DNA from 3 places in the Halobacillus sp. 12SKB genome. Region 3 is predicted to be linked to each of the others. Evidence: riboswitches for the same ligand, from Rfam matches in the RefSeq annotation. Region 3 holds a riboswitch; each other region holds the start of a gene.

Region 1 (5,692 bases), 390 kb from region 3:
TTCAGCATCATACGTTTTCGAATCGAGCAAAAGTTCCGGTTGAAGCGGTTTTTCATAAGGAGCATCAATGCCTGTAAATCCTTTGATCTCTCCGTTTCTAGCTTTCTTATAAAGGCCCTTGGGATCTCGGTTTTCACACTCTTCCAAAGGACAGTCGACAAGAATTTCAATAAAATCCCCAGACGGAACAGAAGCCCTTACCAGGTCACGGTCTTTTTGATAAGGAGAAATGAAAGCAGTCAAAACGATGGTGCCACTATCGGCAAAGAGTTTCGCTACCTCCCCAATCCGTCTGATGTTCTCCTCCCTGTCTGCTTCTGAAAACCCGAGGTCTGAGTTCAATCCATGTCTCACATTATCCCCGTCAAGCAAATAGGTTTGGATCCCTTTTTCATACAAAGCTTTATTCAAATGATTGGCAATGCTTGATTTCCCTGAGCCCGAAAGGCCTGTAAACCAGAGTACTCCGCTTTGATGCCCATTTTTCCTGCGATAATCTTCGCTGCCAATGGATGCCTCATGCCAGGTAAGATTTTTACTCATTATTTTCACCCTTTCTATTCCACGGTTTCTTTCTGCATTCCTTTGATTAGTACGTCCACCACTTCAGGGCGGCTGAACGTTTTTGGCGGCTTTTCCCCTTTACGGAGCAATTCTCTCACTTTCGTCCCAGACAAAATCATGTGATGTTGTTTGTCATGCGGGCAGGTTTTATGTGAAGCCATCGATTCGCAGGCGTTGCAATAAAAGCTGTGTTCAAAGAAAAGTGGTGTGATGCCAAGTTCTCCATTTTCATAGTGGCTGAAGATTTTCTGAGCATCGTAAGTTCCATAATAATCCCCTACACCAGCGTGATCACGGCCGACAATGAAGTGAGAACACCCGAAATTCTTCCTGACGATGGCATGAAAGATGGCCTCCCGAGGGCCTGCATACCGCATCGCCGCGTTGAAAACAGCCAAGGTGACTCTTTCTTTTGGATAGTATTGATCAAGAAGGACTTGATAGCTCTTCATCCGGACATCACTCGGAATGTCATCGCTTTTCGTTTCACCCACCAATGGATTTAAGAACAATCCGTCCACCGTCTCCAGCGCAGCTTTTTGGATGTATTCGTGTGCTCTATGGACAGGATTCCGTGTTTGGAAGCCAACAACTTTTTTCCACCCAAGTTTTTGAAAAAGCTCTCTTGTTTCTTCCGGATCCAGATAGAATGTTTTTTCATGTTCGTAAGGAGGTCTTTGAAATACCTCGATTTCGCCTGCTGCATACCAATCTGCCCGTTTGTATAATTTGTTCACGCCAGGGTGCGCAGAATCTGTCGTTAAGTATACGCTTTGAGCTTCTTTTTCCTTATCCGGTTTAAACCGACCCGTTATGTTGATCGTCCCATACACGATACCGTCCTTGACCAACCGGGCTTTGTTTCCAAGCGTGCGTGCTTGTGCTGCTGTGATCGGGAGGGTAATAGGTATACTCCATGGGGTGCCATCCTTCAATCTCATCGTATCGACAACAGATTCATAGTCTTCCTTGTTCAAAAATCCTTTTAAAGGACTATAAGCACCGTTTGCAATTAATCCGACATCACTTAGGGCCATGGAATCAAGCTCGATGATATCTTCCGGCCACTCCTCTGGTTTCGTTTCCTTCCACCTGTTAACAAGTACACCACCGTGCGGGGTTATCATTGACATAATAATTCCTCCTTCATGAATGTTCCTCTCCCAAAGATTCCGTCGTGTGTAACCCACATTCAGATTTATTGAACCCTTTCCATCTTCCCGTCCTCCCATCATCGTCAGCAGGGGCGGTACATGGGATGCACCCCACACTCGGATAGTTTTGATCATGTAATTCATTGTAATCCAACCTATTTAATCGGATATATTGCCATACGTCTGCCCATGACCAGTGAATCAAGGGGCATACTTTGATGGATTTGAATCTCTCATCCTTATTTATAAAATTCGTTTTCTGACGACTGGGGGACTGTTCACGTCTGAGCCCAGACATCCATGCCGTTCTTCCCCTGAGGGCATCTTCGAGCGGTTTAATTTTACGAATGTAACAACATTGGTCAGGATTCCGTTTCCAAAGGGCGGAACCGTACTGCCCGGCTTGTTCTTCCAGCGTAATTTCAGGTTTTTTCATCCTTATGTTTAACTTCGGATACCTTTTTTTCACTTTTTCTATCAGTTGATAAGTTTCTTGAAAATGGAGATCTGTATCTAGGAAGACAACTTCAGCATCTGGTTTCTCCTTGGAAATCAAATCGATGAGAACGATCCCTTCTGCTCCGAAACTGCAGGCATACACAAGATCCTCATATTGAGTATAGGCCCAACGAATGACCTCCTCCGCTCCTTTCGTATCGTCGTCTTTCGGTTGATCACCTTTAAATGGATTTTCAAAAGATTGGTAGGTAACAGATGGTTGTTTCATTTCCTCCTCCTTTCTAAAAAGAAAAAATGCCTTTCTCCGCGATAAGAAGAAAGGCATTTACGAATAAACGTAAACTACATTCTCCTTATCTTCTCAAGTGCTTAACACTTGCTGGAATTGGCACAGTACCTGTATAGATCCGTTGCCGAGGCTTCAAAGGGCCAGTCCCTCCACCTCTCTAGATAAGAAAAGGTATGAAATTTTCTGAAAAACAAGTTGATACAAATCATATGCTCCATATCCTCATATGTCAATGCCTTTTCAGGAAAATCAAAAAAATTCTGATTTTTTATACTATATGATTGACAAACAAAACCATGTCCGTTAGTTTTAGAATTATTCTTCAATTACACATACAATCCTTATGAAGAGTCGGGGGAGGAACCTGGTCTGACGATCCCGCAGCAACCTGGAAAAGGTGCTCATTCCAGCAGCCAAAAGGCTGAAAGATAAGGTGTGGGTACTCCTCCTTCTTTCAGATGGGGGAGTTTTATTTTTTTGATTATAAAACCAAGTAAATACATAGGAATAATAAAATATCTTCAAAACATGGATTGATTAAAAGGAGTGGTGTATTTTGCATAAATTGACGATTTTTGCTTTTATTGGTTTTATAGCCCAATTAATGGATGGAGCACTTGGCATGGGTTTTGGACTCAGCTCATCAACCATCCTCCTATCGTACGGCCTTGCTCCTGCTGTAGCCTCGGCTTCTATTCATATGTCGCAGATTGCCACAACGGCTGTTTCGGGATTTTCCCACTATAAGTTTGGCAATATCGACAAACGACTTGTCATGTCGATCGCAATTCCTGGAGCCATCAGTGCCTTTTTAGGAGCAGCATTTTTAAGCTATATCCCAGGAGAATTCATAAGACCGTACATATCCATATTCCTACTCACACTAGGGGGTTATATCGTAGTTCGTTTTCTATGCTTCTCGAAAAAAACTCACGTTAAAGAAAAGAAGGCAGTAAACAAACGTTTCCTCTTGCCACTTGGAATAGCAGGAGGCTTTTTGGATAGCGTCGGCGGGGGAGGATGGGGACCGGTGAATACTCCCGCGCTTCTTTCTCAATCGGGAATCGCTCCTAGAAAAGTTATAGGAACGGTGGACACGAGCGAATTTCTGGTAACGATTTCTGCAACGGCTGGTTTCTTAATCTTTTTAGGGCACCATTCATTCAGCTGGCTGCTCATTGCCTCGTTCGTTATTGGTGGTGTTATAGCTGCACCCATTGCCGCCTGGCTTGTCAAAATCCTCCCTTCTGCTATTCTTGGAGTATTAGCTGGAGGTTTTATTATCCTTACCAATGCAAGGACTTTACTATCTTCTATCCAAGTCAGTAATTCGACTTTAACATTTGTCTACACTTCACTGATCTCCGGCTATCTCTTAGTTATCTTTGTATCAATAAGAAATCACCTTCGAGTCAAAGTGGTTCAAAAGCAAGCATAAAAAAACGCAGCTCCTGGAGCTGCGTTTCTGAACGACTTATTCTATTGAGAAGATATAGGAATATATCGGCTGTCCACCGTTGTGGATCTCCACTTCCAAATCTTCGTATGTTTCTTCAATGAATGACTCAAGTTCTGCAATCTCTTTTTCGTCGGCCTCTTCACCAGTTAAGATGGTCAGAATTTCATCTTCATCCTCATCGATCATTTGGTTCAACAGCGTTTTAGCCGTCGTCAACGCATTTTTGTCTGTGGATGAGATTTTACCATCGGCAATTCCCATGAAATGGCCTTTGGAAATATCCAACCCATCAATTTGCGTATCTCTGACGGCATACGTAATTTGTCCTGTTTTCACTTCAGACATAAGGCTGAGCATTTCTTCTTTATTTCCATCCAGATCTGCTTCCGGATTGAAGCCAAGAAGTGCGCTCATTCCTTGAGGAATGGTTTTTGATGGAATGACAGCAACCTCTACATCCGCTAATTCTGCCGCTTGTTCAGCAGCCATGACGATATTCTTGTTATTCGGCAAGATGAGTACACGTTTCGCATGTGCTTCTTTAATCGCTTCCGAAAGATCTTGAGTACTTGGGTTCATGGTTTGACCGCCTTGAATGACAACAGTAGCTCCAAGACTCTCAAACAATTTCTTGATTCCGTCTCCCATGCTTACCGTGACGATTCCGTACTCTGCTTTTTCCTCTGATTTGGGCTTGGCTTTCTTTTTGTCACCAACGATCGACGTATGCTGCTCACGCATATTCTCGATCTTCATATTGACAAGACTACCGTATCTTTGCCCCAAGGTCATGGCTTCACCTGGGTATTCCACGTGTACATGGACTTTGATCAAGTCTTCATCAGAGACGACAAGCAGAGAATCTCCCATTTCACTAAGCTCATTTCGAAAAGCTTCTTCATCATATGGGTGTTCAGCAAGTTTATCTTCCTCAAATTTAACCATGAATTCTGTACAATAGCCAAATTCTATATCTTCTGTATTCATGAAGTCCTGATTTAACTTGTGGTGCTCAGCGCTGACCATGTCATCCATCGATACAGTATCTTCAAGATCAGGAAGTTCTTCTCCTTTTAAGTTGGATAGGAAACCTTCATAAATCGTGACAAGGCCCTGTCCACCACTATCCACCACGCCTACTTCCTTCAATACTGGAAGCAGTTCAGGCGTGTGCTTCAATGATTTCTTCGCTGCTTGAACGACTGCTTCAATAAACGGAATGAAGTCTTCCTCTTTTTCAGCTATCTCGACAGAAGCTTCGGCTGTTTCTCTTGCTACAGTAAGAATGGTTCCTTCCACAGGTTTCATGACAGCTTTATATGCTGTATTGGCTCCGCCTTGAAGAGCGTCTGAAAAGTCTTTGGTTGTTATGACTTCTTTGTCTTCAATTGTCTTTGAAAAACCTCGGAAAATTTGAGATAGAATAACACCTGAGTTTCCACGCGCTCCCATCAAGAGACCTTTGGATAAAGACTGGGCAACTGTTCCTACATGATTCTTATCCACGTTCCGTACTTCTTCTGCTCCAGAAGTCATGGACAGATTCATATTCGTCCCCGTATCTCCATCCGGTACAGGGAAAACATTCAAAGCATCAATCATTTGTGAGTTCTGCTTTAAATGATGAGCTCCTTGCAAGATCATTTCGGCAAGCGTCTTGCCGTCTAACTTTTGTAACGTCACACTTACTTCCTCCTTTGACTACAACCGCGATCTATTCTGTTGTCACACGAACTCCCTGAATGAAAATATTCACAGAATCCACGG
Region 2 (5,692 bases), 1.1 Mb from region 3:
AACAGCGTAGCACCCTAAATAGGATGCTACGCTGTTTCCATTTCATCATTTTTAAGATTACTCTAATCCATTTATTGCTGACTTTAGTTTACTATCCACTTCCTCATTTCCAAGTTCATAAAATACCAAGATGTTTTTATGCGTGTACTTTTCGTGTTCAACGACTCCAGCTGCAGCTGATTTTTCTTCAAAATCATCCATTCCTTCTTTTCGTTCATCTGTAGATGGAAATACATAAATAGAAAGTGTATCACCATCTATAAAAAATGCTTCGGGCGAAACACCGTTTAACTCTCTAGTGAAAGCATTGAAGCTTGGTAAATCTGCATCCTCTAGAACCAATCCTTGATCTGTGATAGCGATTTGCACCTCTTCTAGTATGATAAGGGCTTCATCTGCTACGCTGTGTTGGCTGCAAGCACTAAGAGCGAAAATGATGAATACGTAAAAGAATATCTTTTTAATCATATAGTTACCTCCTGTGAATATCCCTCCTGACCTTAAGTCATCTAGAAGACCAATACATATGAATAAACCTAAAATAAATAGCGTAGTATCACCCACAAGGAGTTCGATACTACGCCATCCTTCAGTTCGCTAATACGATTAGAGAAGCCAACAACACCTATTAAACCATAGTACTTCGCTTTCCTACAGTTTCCTTACACTTTGAGTTAAGTTGTAAAAAGGTGGAGGGGGAATCTATTATTGTTTCAAATTAAATCCATATAAATACTCGACCAACTTGTTAAATTCATCATCAGAGGAACACTCGATTTGTAGATCAATAAAAGTCATCACAACTTCTTCATCCTCAAACGGGAAATGGCTGTTATCTACATTGGTTAGGATCTCCCGCTTGGATAATCCCTTTTTAAGTAAAACATCAACGGCCTGCTTCATCGAAGATACTTCTGCCATGTGTATGCCCCCTTATTTGAAATCTTTCCTCGCTTCTGCATTCATTCGTCAGGTTCTTTTGAATGTTAGGAATAGCGAGGATGACAAGAATTAAAATAGATTCTTGTACTACATATTTACTACACGATTCATCCAAATTCCTGCTTATCCTAGAAAACGACTTTTACAATTAAGAACAAACCTAGGTAATGATCAAACACATAAGCTTCAAAAAACATAATCACATATAAAGTCGAAAAAGATATGAAACACCAGTGAAACCCCCTGCTGTTATGCTGTCTTTTCGTTTTCTAATACGCTTGAGATTAGGCACCAAATAAAATTAATTTTCACACTTTTCTATAAAATGCATTGACACTGATCCTTTCCCTTGCTAACATGGCACTTAACCAAATAACGAAAGAACATCTTATCCAGAGAGGTGGAGGGACTGGCCCTGTGAAACCCGGCAACCGCTATATTCATAGCATGGTGCCAAATCCTACTGAGTGAACGCTCAGGAAGATAAGAGATTTACATAATCTCGAGCCTCTCTATCCTTGATAGAGAGGTTTTATATTTTCCAATTAAATACTTATTTCTTATCCAGAGAGGCAGAGGGACTGGCCCGTTGACGCCCGGCAACCATCAAGCATTAGCTTGATAAGGTGCTAATTCCTGCAGGAGATGTTCCTGGAAGATAAGAAGAGCCAAGAGCCCTCTTCTTATTTCTTGTGAAGAGGGCTCTTTCTATTTTAGAAAAAGGAGTGGCTACATAGATGAGTACTGTACTTTTAGATGGCATCCGTACCCCTTTCGGAAAGTGGAAAGGGGCTTTGAAGAAAAAATCCGCAGCAGAACTTGGATCGCACGCGCTAAACGCTCTACTTGAGAGAAATCCGATAGTCAAACAGGCGGATGGTGTGCTTCTTGCCCAAGTAATCCAGGCTGGGGGTGGCCAAAACCCTGCCCGGCAAGTCGCTTATAAGTCAGGAGTAGACATCGGTTCACCCGCTATCACATTGAACAATGTCTGCTTAGGAGGAATCGCTACAATCGCGGATGCCTCCCGCAGGCTGCAATTGAACGAGGGAGAATTATACATCGTCGGTGGATTCGACTCGATGACGAACGCTCCTCATACCGCTCCTGTACGTGCTTCTTCAGGACTCGGTCATAGCATCCTCAAAGACACGTTACTGAACGACGGTTTATGGTGCGCCTTAACCGATGTCTCGATGGGAGCTCTCACCGATGAGAAAAACCGCTCCTTCGAAATCAGTCGTGAGGAACAGGATGAGTATGCCGCTCTATCCCAGCAACGAGCATCTCTTGCTCAGGAAAAAGGATGGTTCCAACCTGAAATCGCTCCTTTTACAGGATTACTCGGGGAAGATGAAGGCATCCGCAAAGAAACGACAGTCGAAAAGTTATCCAGCCTCTCCCCCGCCTTTTCCAATGAAGGCACGATTACGGCAGGCAACGCTTCTCAAATGACGGACGGGGCGAGTATTGGGATCGTTACCACCAAAGAGAAAGCAGAATCACTCGGACAGAATCCTCTTGCCGAAATGATCGACTGGTCAGAGATTGCCGGACCAGATCCGAGTTTACAAACCAAACCATCGCAAGCGATCCAGGAACTATTAGACAGACACCAATTGACGACCGAAGATATCGATCTATTTGAAATCAATGAAGCTTTTGCCAGTGTCGTGATTGCGAGCTGCCGGGATCTTGGCATCGATTATGACCGGGTCAATGTCAATGGTGGCGCGATCGCTCTTGGTCATCCATTAGGCGGCACAGGCTTCCGGCTCGTTTTGACCCTTGCTCATGAACTGAAACGGCGCGGCGGAGGAAAAGGCATCGCTTCCCTTTGCGGCGGTGGCGGCCAGGGAATGGCCATCTTAATTGAAGTTCCTCATTCATAACTCGAAAGGAGACAAACCCAATGAGTACAACCATCACAGCTCAGCCTTCCCCTTACCTATGGGAACCATCGAGCGAACGAATAGAACAATCGCATATCAAAGCTTTTGCTGAATATACCGGCCAGCCGCTTTTCCCTTACGAACGGTTCCACCGCTGGTCCGTTTCCCACCTTACTGAATTTTGGTCAGCGGTGTGGGATTATGCGGGAATTATCGGAGAAAAGGGAGACCGTGTGTTTGTCCCAGGTCCTTCCATGCCGGATAGTATCTGGTTTCCGGAAGCACGGTTGAACTTCGCTGAAAACCTGCTGCGCGGTTCTCTTAATCGAATCGTTGCCTATGAAGCAAATGAGGAAGGCGTTCAACGAAGCGTCACTTTACATGAGCTAAGGCAATCCGTTGCCAAAGCTCAGGAAGGGTTAAAGCGATTAGGTGTACAGGAAGGCGATTGTGTGGCCGGGGTCACGACGAACGATATCCAAGGGTTGGTCGCCTTGCTTGCGACCACTTCACTCGGGGCGACATGGACCTCCTGTTCCCCCGACTTTGGGACGAAAGGAATCGTCGATCGCATCGGTCAGGTGAAACCAAAAGTATTGATCGCTACTCTCTCCTATCAATATAAGCAAAAGCCATTCCAGATCGAAGAAAAAATCAAGCAGACGACGGAGCACCTCGAAGGACTGTCTGCACTTGTCACTTTCGGAGGAGAGACAAATATCGAAGGAATTAAATCTCTTTCTTGGAACAAGCTTTGCACCAATGATGCAGTAGAGCCAACGTTCCAATCCGTTCCTTTCAATCACCCTTTATATATTTTATATACATCGGGAACGACGGGGCTGCCGAAAGCAATCGTCCATTCGGTCGGCGGCACCCTGCTTCAACATGTGAAAGAGCATCAGTTCCATTGCGATCTCCAGCAAAATGATGTGTTGTTCTGGTACACCAATACCGCCTGGATGATGTATCCATGGCTCGTTTCTGGGTTGGCCAGTGAAGCGGCCATCCTGTTGTATGACGGCTCTCCCGTAAGAAAGGATTCCCTCACCCATTTGTGGGACATTGCGGATGAAGTCGGCATCACCCATTTCGGTACAAGTCCTAAATACCTCGATACATTAATGAAAGCAGGCGTAGATCTGAAAAATAGTCATTCGCTTGATTCCTTGAAAAGTCTGCTATCCTGCGGGGCTCCCTTAGCACCTGAGCAATACAACTGGATTTACCAAGCCATCAAACAGGATCTGTTCCTTGCATCCATTTCAGGAGGAACAGAAATTATCGGCTGTTTTGTGATGGGCTCTCCCGTTCATCCTCTGAAGCAAGGCGAAATCGCATGCAAAGCGTTAGGGATGGCGGTGGATGTATTGGATGAGCGAGGAGCATCGGTCTACGAAGAAAAAGGCGACCTTGTGTGCACGAAACCATTCCCGAGCATGCCGCTTACCTTCTTCGGAGAAGGTGGAGAGGAACGCTACCGCAAGAGCTATTTTTCCAAAAGACCTGGAATCTGGACACATGGAGACTTAGCCGAACAGACCATCGACCAATCGTTCATCATTTATGGACGTGCCGATACGACCTTGAATCCAGGCGGCGTTCGGATCGGTACCGCAGAAATATACGGAGTCGTCGATCATATCAAAGAAATCATGGATAGCGTCGTCTTCGGATTACCGATAGAACATGACGAAGAAATCATCCTTTGTGTCGTCACGGAACATCTGACAGATGAATTAGCAAAAGAAATACGCCGGCAAATCCGGACGAAAGCTTCTCCAAGGCACGTACCGAAACGAATATATCAAGTGGAAGATATCCCCCATACCATCAATGGAAAAAGAGTTGAAGGAGCAGCGAAAACAGCCGCTTTAGGAAAAGAAGTGAAAAACGAAGCATCTTTACGTAATCCATCCAGTTTACAAGCATTTCGTCAGCTCTCAGAAAGGAAGTTCGTGTAATGGCCACTCAAACCCAAGGGGCGATCATCGGAATCGGTGAGCTGAAGCCCGTCCGTTATTCAGAAGGAAAAACGACCTTAAGTTCGATTGTAGAATCCGTCCGTCTCGCCATCCAGGATGCCGGCATCTCAAAGGATGACATCGACGGCCTCCTCGTCGGACCACAAGTCGGGGAGACACCCCAACATGTGCCGGCGACGGTTTCCGAATACTTAGGAATCGAGCCCAATATGTCCAATACGGTCGATCTCGGAGGAGCGACCGGGCCAGGGATGATTTGGAGAGCAGCCGCAGCGATCCAGGCCGGCATGTGCGAAACCGTCGTCTGTGTTCTAGCTAACAAAAATGAAAAAGGAGAAACATTACGATCTCCAAACCGCAATCCGATCCGTGAATTTGATGTGCCTTTCGGGGCATCGGGAGCCAATACTTCCTATGCCCTCTTAAAAAGACAGCACATGGAAGAATACGGATCCACCCAGGAAGATTTCGCAAGAATCGCTTACTGGCACAGGAAGAATGCCCAGTTAAACCCGGATGCGATTTTTTATGATAAGCCCGTCGAAGTCGAAGATATTCTTGCCTCTCCGATGATTGCCGATCCGCTTCACCTGTTGGAAATCGTCATGCCTGTCGCCGGTGGAGCAGCCGTCGTCGTAACATCAGCGGAAAAAGCTGCCGAAGGGATGCATAAACCAGTCTATTTGAAAGGAGCTGGTGAAAAGATCACCCACCGGGCGGTCAGCCAGGCGCCAAGTATAGACGCTCTGCCATTCAACTATTCAATCCCCAGGGCGCTTGAACAAGCGCGTACGAATGTGGAAGACATAGACCTTTTCTCACTATACGACTGTTATACAAGTGTCGTTGCCACAACCCTTGAGAGTGCCGGTC
Region 3 (5,692 bases):
TCCCTCCCACTAAACGTCCCTCTCCCGTACCATGGGCGAGCGTGTTGAGAGTTGATCGGTTAGAATCATAGGTCATCATCTCGCCTGTAAACAGAGATGAAAACGATGATACTGTCTCTTTTGTTCGCTGTTCATCATTAAGATCAGAGGCCACCATAGGCCCGTGGAAAGTCACCAGACCACTGAAATTGTAAATAGCATGAAGCAGGTACGTTAAATCACTGTATCCCCAGAATATTTTAGGGTTACTTTTTATCTTTTCGTAATCAATCATAGGTGCAAGCTTCGCTGTGCCGAACCCTCCATTGGTGCAAAAAATTCCGCGGATTGCAGGGTCGTTAAAGGCCTCATGTAAATCAGCAAGTCGCTTTTGATCGACCGTTGCATGCTCTTCATCGGTTTGGAACACATGGCGTCCAATGATGACTTCAAGATCCATTTTTTCCAACACACGTATCCCCTGGCTTAATTGCTCCCGATCCGGAGGTCCCGCCGGTGCAATCACTGCTACCCGATCCCCCTCTTGTAAAGCACGGGGGTTAATCATAATATCCCTCACTTTCTGGTTAATGGAAATGGAACAACGATTAAGCTAAGTTGAATTTCATCTCCATTTTTCTACTCTTTGTTGTCATCCCCATAGACCGATAAAATTCTATGGCAGCAGTATTTTCCTCAGATACTCCCAGTTCAACACGATCGACCTTGAGGCTACGTCCGAAATCAAAAACGTGGGCAACTAGTTTTTTTCCAATCCCCTTGTTTCTATGCATTTCAGAAACGCATAAACTATGGATAGATAAAACCTTTCTCGCTTTGACAAAAGAATTCTCAGGTGTTTCCTCTTCCTTAGTCACTACAACTCCCACGATCTCATTGCTTAAGATAGCCACAAACATGTGCTGTTTGTTATCCATCACCTGGCTTTCAAAGAACTCTCTCTCGACTGGAGTTGCATTCTCTTTGTACAAATCCGGTCTTACACGAACGTGGAATTCATGAACCTGCCTAAATAGAGGCAGCAATGACTCATAATCGCTCTCCTCGGCTCTTCGAATAGATAGATCCATTTTCTCTCCCCCTAGTCACTTACTTGCCCTACTTATTCAACTTAGATATTTTTATTAGTCCGCCGATTTTTTGATAAAAAAAGGAACGTTCGTGCCATCATCACTGGTATCCAGGCATGACAAGGTTGGTAATGAAACAAGCGCTTTTATACTTCAGTATATTTCTCTCATGCCATTCATCAATCTCTTAAGCTTGACTGGTATGGTTGAGGGATTAAACCATAGGTAAGGGAACGGTTCTTTCGTTCAATTGCGGGCTCATAAAAGGTAGGACCTGTTTAAGTCTTCAAACCAAGATTACCATAAGTTTCTTTTTTTGTGGAAAGAGCTCAGGTACTTTTAAACAGAATCCCGAAACTTTTTCTGAAAATTCCATTGATTCTTCTTTCATTTTCCTGTATTGTAAATCGCAAGCGAAATGATAAACTCCACTTTTGATTTGAGGATACGCTTTACGACGTGTCCAACTGCTTTTCCTAAAACTACATAATTATGAAACTTATCCAGAGAGGTGTAGGGACTGGCCCTTTGATACCTCAGCAACCAGCCATTGGCACGGTGCTAAATCCAGAAGGTAGTTGTTCTACCTTGAAGATAAGGAGACTCTTTATACACAAAGGACCCCTTATCCAAGGAGGTCCTTTATTTTTTTGAAGAAAATGATTTCTGAACAGAGTTGAACCAATGTCAGCTCATGCAAGGCAGAAAGTCAGCGTGTCCCTGTCAGAAGGGGCTAGCTTTCTAATAAAAGACTCATACAAAATGGAAAGGTTGTGGAATGAAATGAAACGATCATTAGAACAGAGATTACAGGATGGACCCGTCATTTGTGGAGAAGGATACTTATTCGAACTGGAGCGCCGCGGCTATTTACAGGCCGGCTCCTTTGTACCTGAAGTAGCCCTTGATAACCCACAGGCATTGAAACAGACGTACCGTGACTTTATGCTCGCAGGCTCGGACGTCGTCTTGGCCTTCACCTATAACGGCCACCGAGAGAAAATGAGAATCATCGGCAAAGAGGACCTATTAGAGCCGCTTAACCGTCAGGCCATCCGCCTGGCCAAAGAAGTAGCTCAGGAGCACCCGGAGGAAGAAGCCCTTGTTGCCGGGAACATTTCCAACACGAACTTGTTCAACCCTGATGATCCTGAAGCTGTTGAAAAAACAAGAAGCATGTTTGGGGAGATGATCGGCTGGTGTAAGGAAGAAGGCGTGGATTTTGTGAATGGCGAGACCTTCTATTATTACGAAGAAGCGCTGATTGCTCTCGAGGAAATTCAAAAACAAGATTTGCCTGCCGTGATCACATTCGGTCTGATGGGGGAAAATATTCTCCGGGATGGCTATGAAGTGGAAGAAGCCTGCCGCTTATTAGAAGAAAAAGGCGCGCTTGTCGTCGGTATGAACTGCTTCCGCGGCCCAGCGACAATGCAGCCATATGTAGAAAAGATCCGTCAAACAGTGGACGGTTATGTAGGTGCCCTTCCCATCCCTTACCGCACGACGGAAGAACACCCGACCTTCTTCAACCTGCCGGACGGGGGCTGTGCCTGTACACTTCCAACGGAAACCACGTTCCCAACGTCCCTGGACCCGCTCTACACGAACAGGTATGAACTTGCGGAATGGGCCAAAGAAGCGCACAGCATTGGTGTGAACTACCTGGGACTCTGCTGTGGAGCTTCTCCTGCCATGCTTCGTGAAGTAGCAGAATCCGTCGGCCGTACAGCTGTAAACTCCAGGTATTCCCCGGATATGGAAAAACACTTCCTGTTCGGCAATGACGACACGCTGCAGGATCACATCACCTCTTATAAGACTAAAGCGTGAGTCAAACGCCTGTCCGAAATACGGACAGGCGTTTTTTTAAGTTTCACCTATTTGCATTACTTTACGCGGAACAAAGGGTCATCCAGCATTCCGCTTTCTATCTGAGGCTATGTACTAGACTGCAATTCCCTTCCATTACAGGAGCTTTCAGTCTTCCTATAGTGCAGTTCATGACACGTACTGGTTTTAGTAACGGTTTCAGTAGTCAGAAAGAGCTGGATCAAGGCATAACAAAAAAATGACCTTACCTGACTGTTAACGTAATGATGGGATAAAAGCGGGGGCATTTTTGTAGGAATGGTAGAAAAGGAGGATTCCAGAGGAGATCAACTCTGAAGAAAAAATAAGGATTGGATTAGAAAATATCTATTTTAATCTTTGATTGATCCGATCCAATCCTTCTACTTTCGCTTTTTCCACATTCAATTCTCTTTTTAATAATACATTTTCCGCTGTCATCCCCGCTAATATAGAAATGCCAATCAGCGACCTTAATACCTCAGGCTCAGGGATAATATAAGTAACGGCGAAAACTGAAGCTGCCGCCCCGATAAGGAAATCTGCCAGGAACCCTAAATAAATTCCCTTGGGCCGTTTTCTTTTTTTAGGGAAGATCAGCACCTTTCCATTTCTCATTAAATGAGAGACAATGCCTGTCATCCCCCCGATACACCCAGCAATAAGTATCGTATTCATAAGAAATTTTCCCCCTAGACTAAAAAGAGCGGCAGTTGGTAGAAAGAAACTTAGAAACATACGCTACTATGCACTAAATCCTCAACCAAGCTCGCCGCTCCGTTTAAGTCCGTTATTTTTTTAAATACAGGTATCCCACTATAATGAACACCGTAGTAATAGTGTACACTATTATTATCAGAAAATAAATACTATTTTGCAAAATAATGTCTGCAATAACAACTTATACCAGTCTAGAGATGTATTTTATTTAACCATTCATGGATCTGATCTTCATAATACCTGACTTCCTTCTTCGACGTAGAGTCAACCAATTCCTTTCTCAACCGTTGGTACTCTTCCAATTGGCGCTTCGTTATGGACAGCTCGTTGGTTGATTGAAGATTATCTAAGTACTGTTGGATTTCTACAAAATAAAAACGGGTTTCCTCTATCGATTGTGCATTTTTAAAGGCATTCATTAGATCGTCATAGGTCTCTTTTTCATTCATCATATTCAATCACCGGCACCTCCTCTTTATTGTTACTGAACGGGCGCATAACACTAAAAAAACAGATTCTCTTCAAAAACGAAATGGATTTTGTCTTGTACACCGATTTATACTTCATACCCATTATACAAGATTTTCTAACGGATATAGTTAGTCCCTCATCATTTATACAAATCTTTTTTCATTAAATGAAAGAAGTGGATAATCGGTCGAGTGGGTGATACCTCGAATAATAAGGAGATTAAGCGTTGATCTATGGTTACACTGTTTTCATCGTATTACCTCTGGATTGTCCAGGATTAGACTCTATTTACTTTTATTAAAAGTAAATAGAGTCTATGAATCATTGCACCTATGGTTTGGAATACATTATTGTATGATATTACAAGTAAGATAAGCTAATAAATAAAAAAACAGACAGCCCAAATCATATGATTTGGACTGTCAAACAGTATCATGTTTCGTTTATTTCTATTGAATAGGTACTCTTGTTTATACGTTTACCTACTGGTTTTTATGGCGGTAACTCATTCACCTTTTCCTAAGAATCGCTTCATACCTGCCACACAATAATCATGGTCCATTTGCGGAGTGAGTCCCGCGACAGTAACAGAACCGACCGTGCCTACACCCTTGATCGCAATGGGTAGAGCACCACCGACAGCCTGATATTCCTCTTCGGAAAGTAAGGAACTTTCATTGTGTGTAGTTCCCATTTCTTCAAAACGAGCGGCAATGAATTGCGTGCTATGGTTATAGTGATCCACGACTTTTTTCTTCCGGTATAACCATTTCATATTCTCTTCCGATGTTCCATCCATTAAATGAGTGAAAAGTGGCAGACGGTTCTTCTCGATGTGTACCGCCACAGACTTACCATTTTCTTTGGCATAATTGACAAGTTCCATACCAAGCTGTAATGCCTGTTCATTTGTAAATTGTTCAAACTCAAGCTCGTTCTCAAGTTGTTGCAGTTGTTTTGTATTCATATCTATTCTCCTTTAGAATAAATTTTGTTTTTTATCTAATCTATAATTGATCACAGCCAACAGGAGTGCGATGGCCACCATAACAGCACCAATCCAGGCTGTATCAAGGTAGTCCATAGTCTCCACAACAAAGCCGCCGATGGCAGATCCTCCTGCAATCCCGATATTGAAGGCAGAGATATTCATCGCAGAAGCGACATCTTTTGCTTTTGGTACAAGCTTCTCAGCGAGCATTAGGATGTAGGACTGAACCCCCGGGGTCAACATAAAGGCAAATAAACCTAGAATGAAAACAGAAAGATAGCTAAGGGAATGATTCGGAAGCAGCACCATTTGTAACAACAGTACGAAGATTTGGATAAAGAATACAAATCGTAACGCCTTTACAGGATGATTGTTACTAACTTTACCACCGACAATATTGCCAATAGCCACGGCTATTCCGTATAAGAGAAGCATCCATGATATAGCCCCTTCTGAGAACCCACTTACATCTTCAAGTATTGGAGAAAGGTACGTAAATAGCGCGAAAGTTCCTCCAAAACCGAATGCGGTCATCAGTAGAGCAAGTAAAATTCTTGAGTTAGATACGAGCCGTCCAACGTCGCTGAGA

What was found. Region 3 has a riboswitch for S-adenosylmethionine ahead of ACQ4XT_RS14470 (homocysteine S-methyltransferase family protein). Riboswitches for the same ligand answer to the same signal wherever they lie in the genome.
Region 1: another riboswitch for S-adenosylmethionine. It lies ahead of ACQ4XT_RS16475 (sulfite exporter TauE/SafE family protein); the one in region 3 lies ahead of ACQ4XT_RS14470 (homocysteine S-methyltransferase family protein).
Region 2: another riboswitch for S-adenosylmethionine. It lies ahead of ACQ4XT_RS08535 (acetyl-CoA C-acyltransferase); the one in region 3 lies ahead of ACQ4XT_RS14470 (homocysteine S-methyltransferase family protein).

Annotation. Positions count from the first base shown of each region.
Region 1 covers NZ_JBRFWR010000001.1:3,300,568-3,306,259, forward strand. The annotation lists gene cysC (adenylyl-sulfate kinase) at 1-543, opposite strand, end outside; gene sat (sulfate adenylyltransferase) at 558-1,697, opposite strand; gene ACQ4XT_RS16470 (phosphoadenylyl-sulfate reductase) at 1,711-2,445, opposite strand; SAM riboswitch class I at 2,528-2,634, opposite strand; SAM riboswitch class I at 2,805-2,901, shown strand; gene ACQ4XT_RS16475 (sulfite exporter TauE/SafE family protein) at 3,023-3,904, shown strand; gene fakA (fatty acid kinase ATP-binding subunit FakA) at 3,941-5,608, opposite strand; gene ACQ4XT_RS16485 (Asp23/Gls24 family envelope stress response protein) at 5,640-5,692, opposite strand, start outside.
Region 2 covers NZ_JBRFWR010000001.1:1,765,971-1,771,662, reverse strand. The annotation lists gene ACQ4XT_RS08545 (hypothetical protein) at 58-468, opposite strand; gene ACQ4XT_RS08540 (hypothetical protein) at 706-921, opposite strand; SAM riboswitch class I at 1,328-1,432, shown strand; SAM riboswitch class I at 1,500-1,607, shown strand; gene ACQ4XT_RS08535 (acetyl-CoA C-acyltransferase) at 1,680-2,834, shown strand; gene ACQ4XT_RS08530 (acetoacetate--CoA ligase) at 2,855-4,798, shown strand; gene ACQ4XT_RS08525 (thiolase family protein) at 4,798-5,692, shown strand, end outside.
Region 3 covers NZ_JBRFWR010000001.1:2,910,046-2,915,737, reverse strand. The annotation lists gene ACQ4XT_RS14480 (S66 peptidase family protein) at 1-547, opposite strand, end outside; gene ACQ4XT_RS14475 (GNAT family N-acetyltransferase) at 588-1,070, opposite strand; SAM riboswitch class I at 1,567-1,671, shown strand; gene ACQ4XT_RS14470 (homocysteine S-methyltransferase family protein) at 1,854-2,903, shown strand; gene ACQ4XT_RS14465 (DUF4257 domain-containing protein) at 3,270-3,599, opposite strand; gene ACQ4XT_RS14460 (hypothetical protein) at 3,833-4,099, opposite strand; gene ACQ4XT_RS14455 (heme-binding protein) at 4,618-5,079, opposite strand; gene ACQ4XT_RS14450 (MFS transporter) at 5,092-5,692, opposite strand, start outside.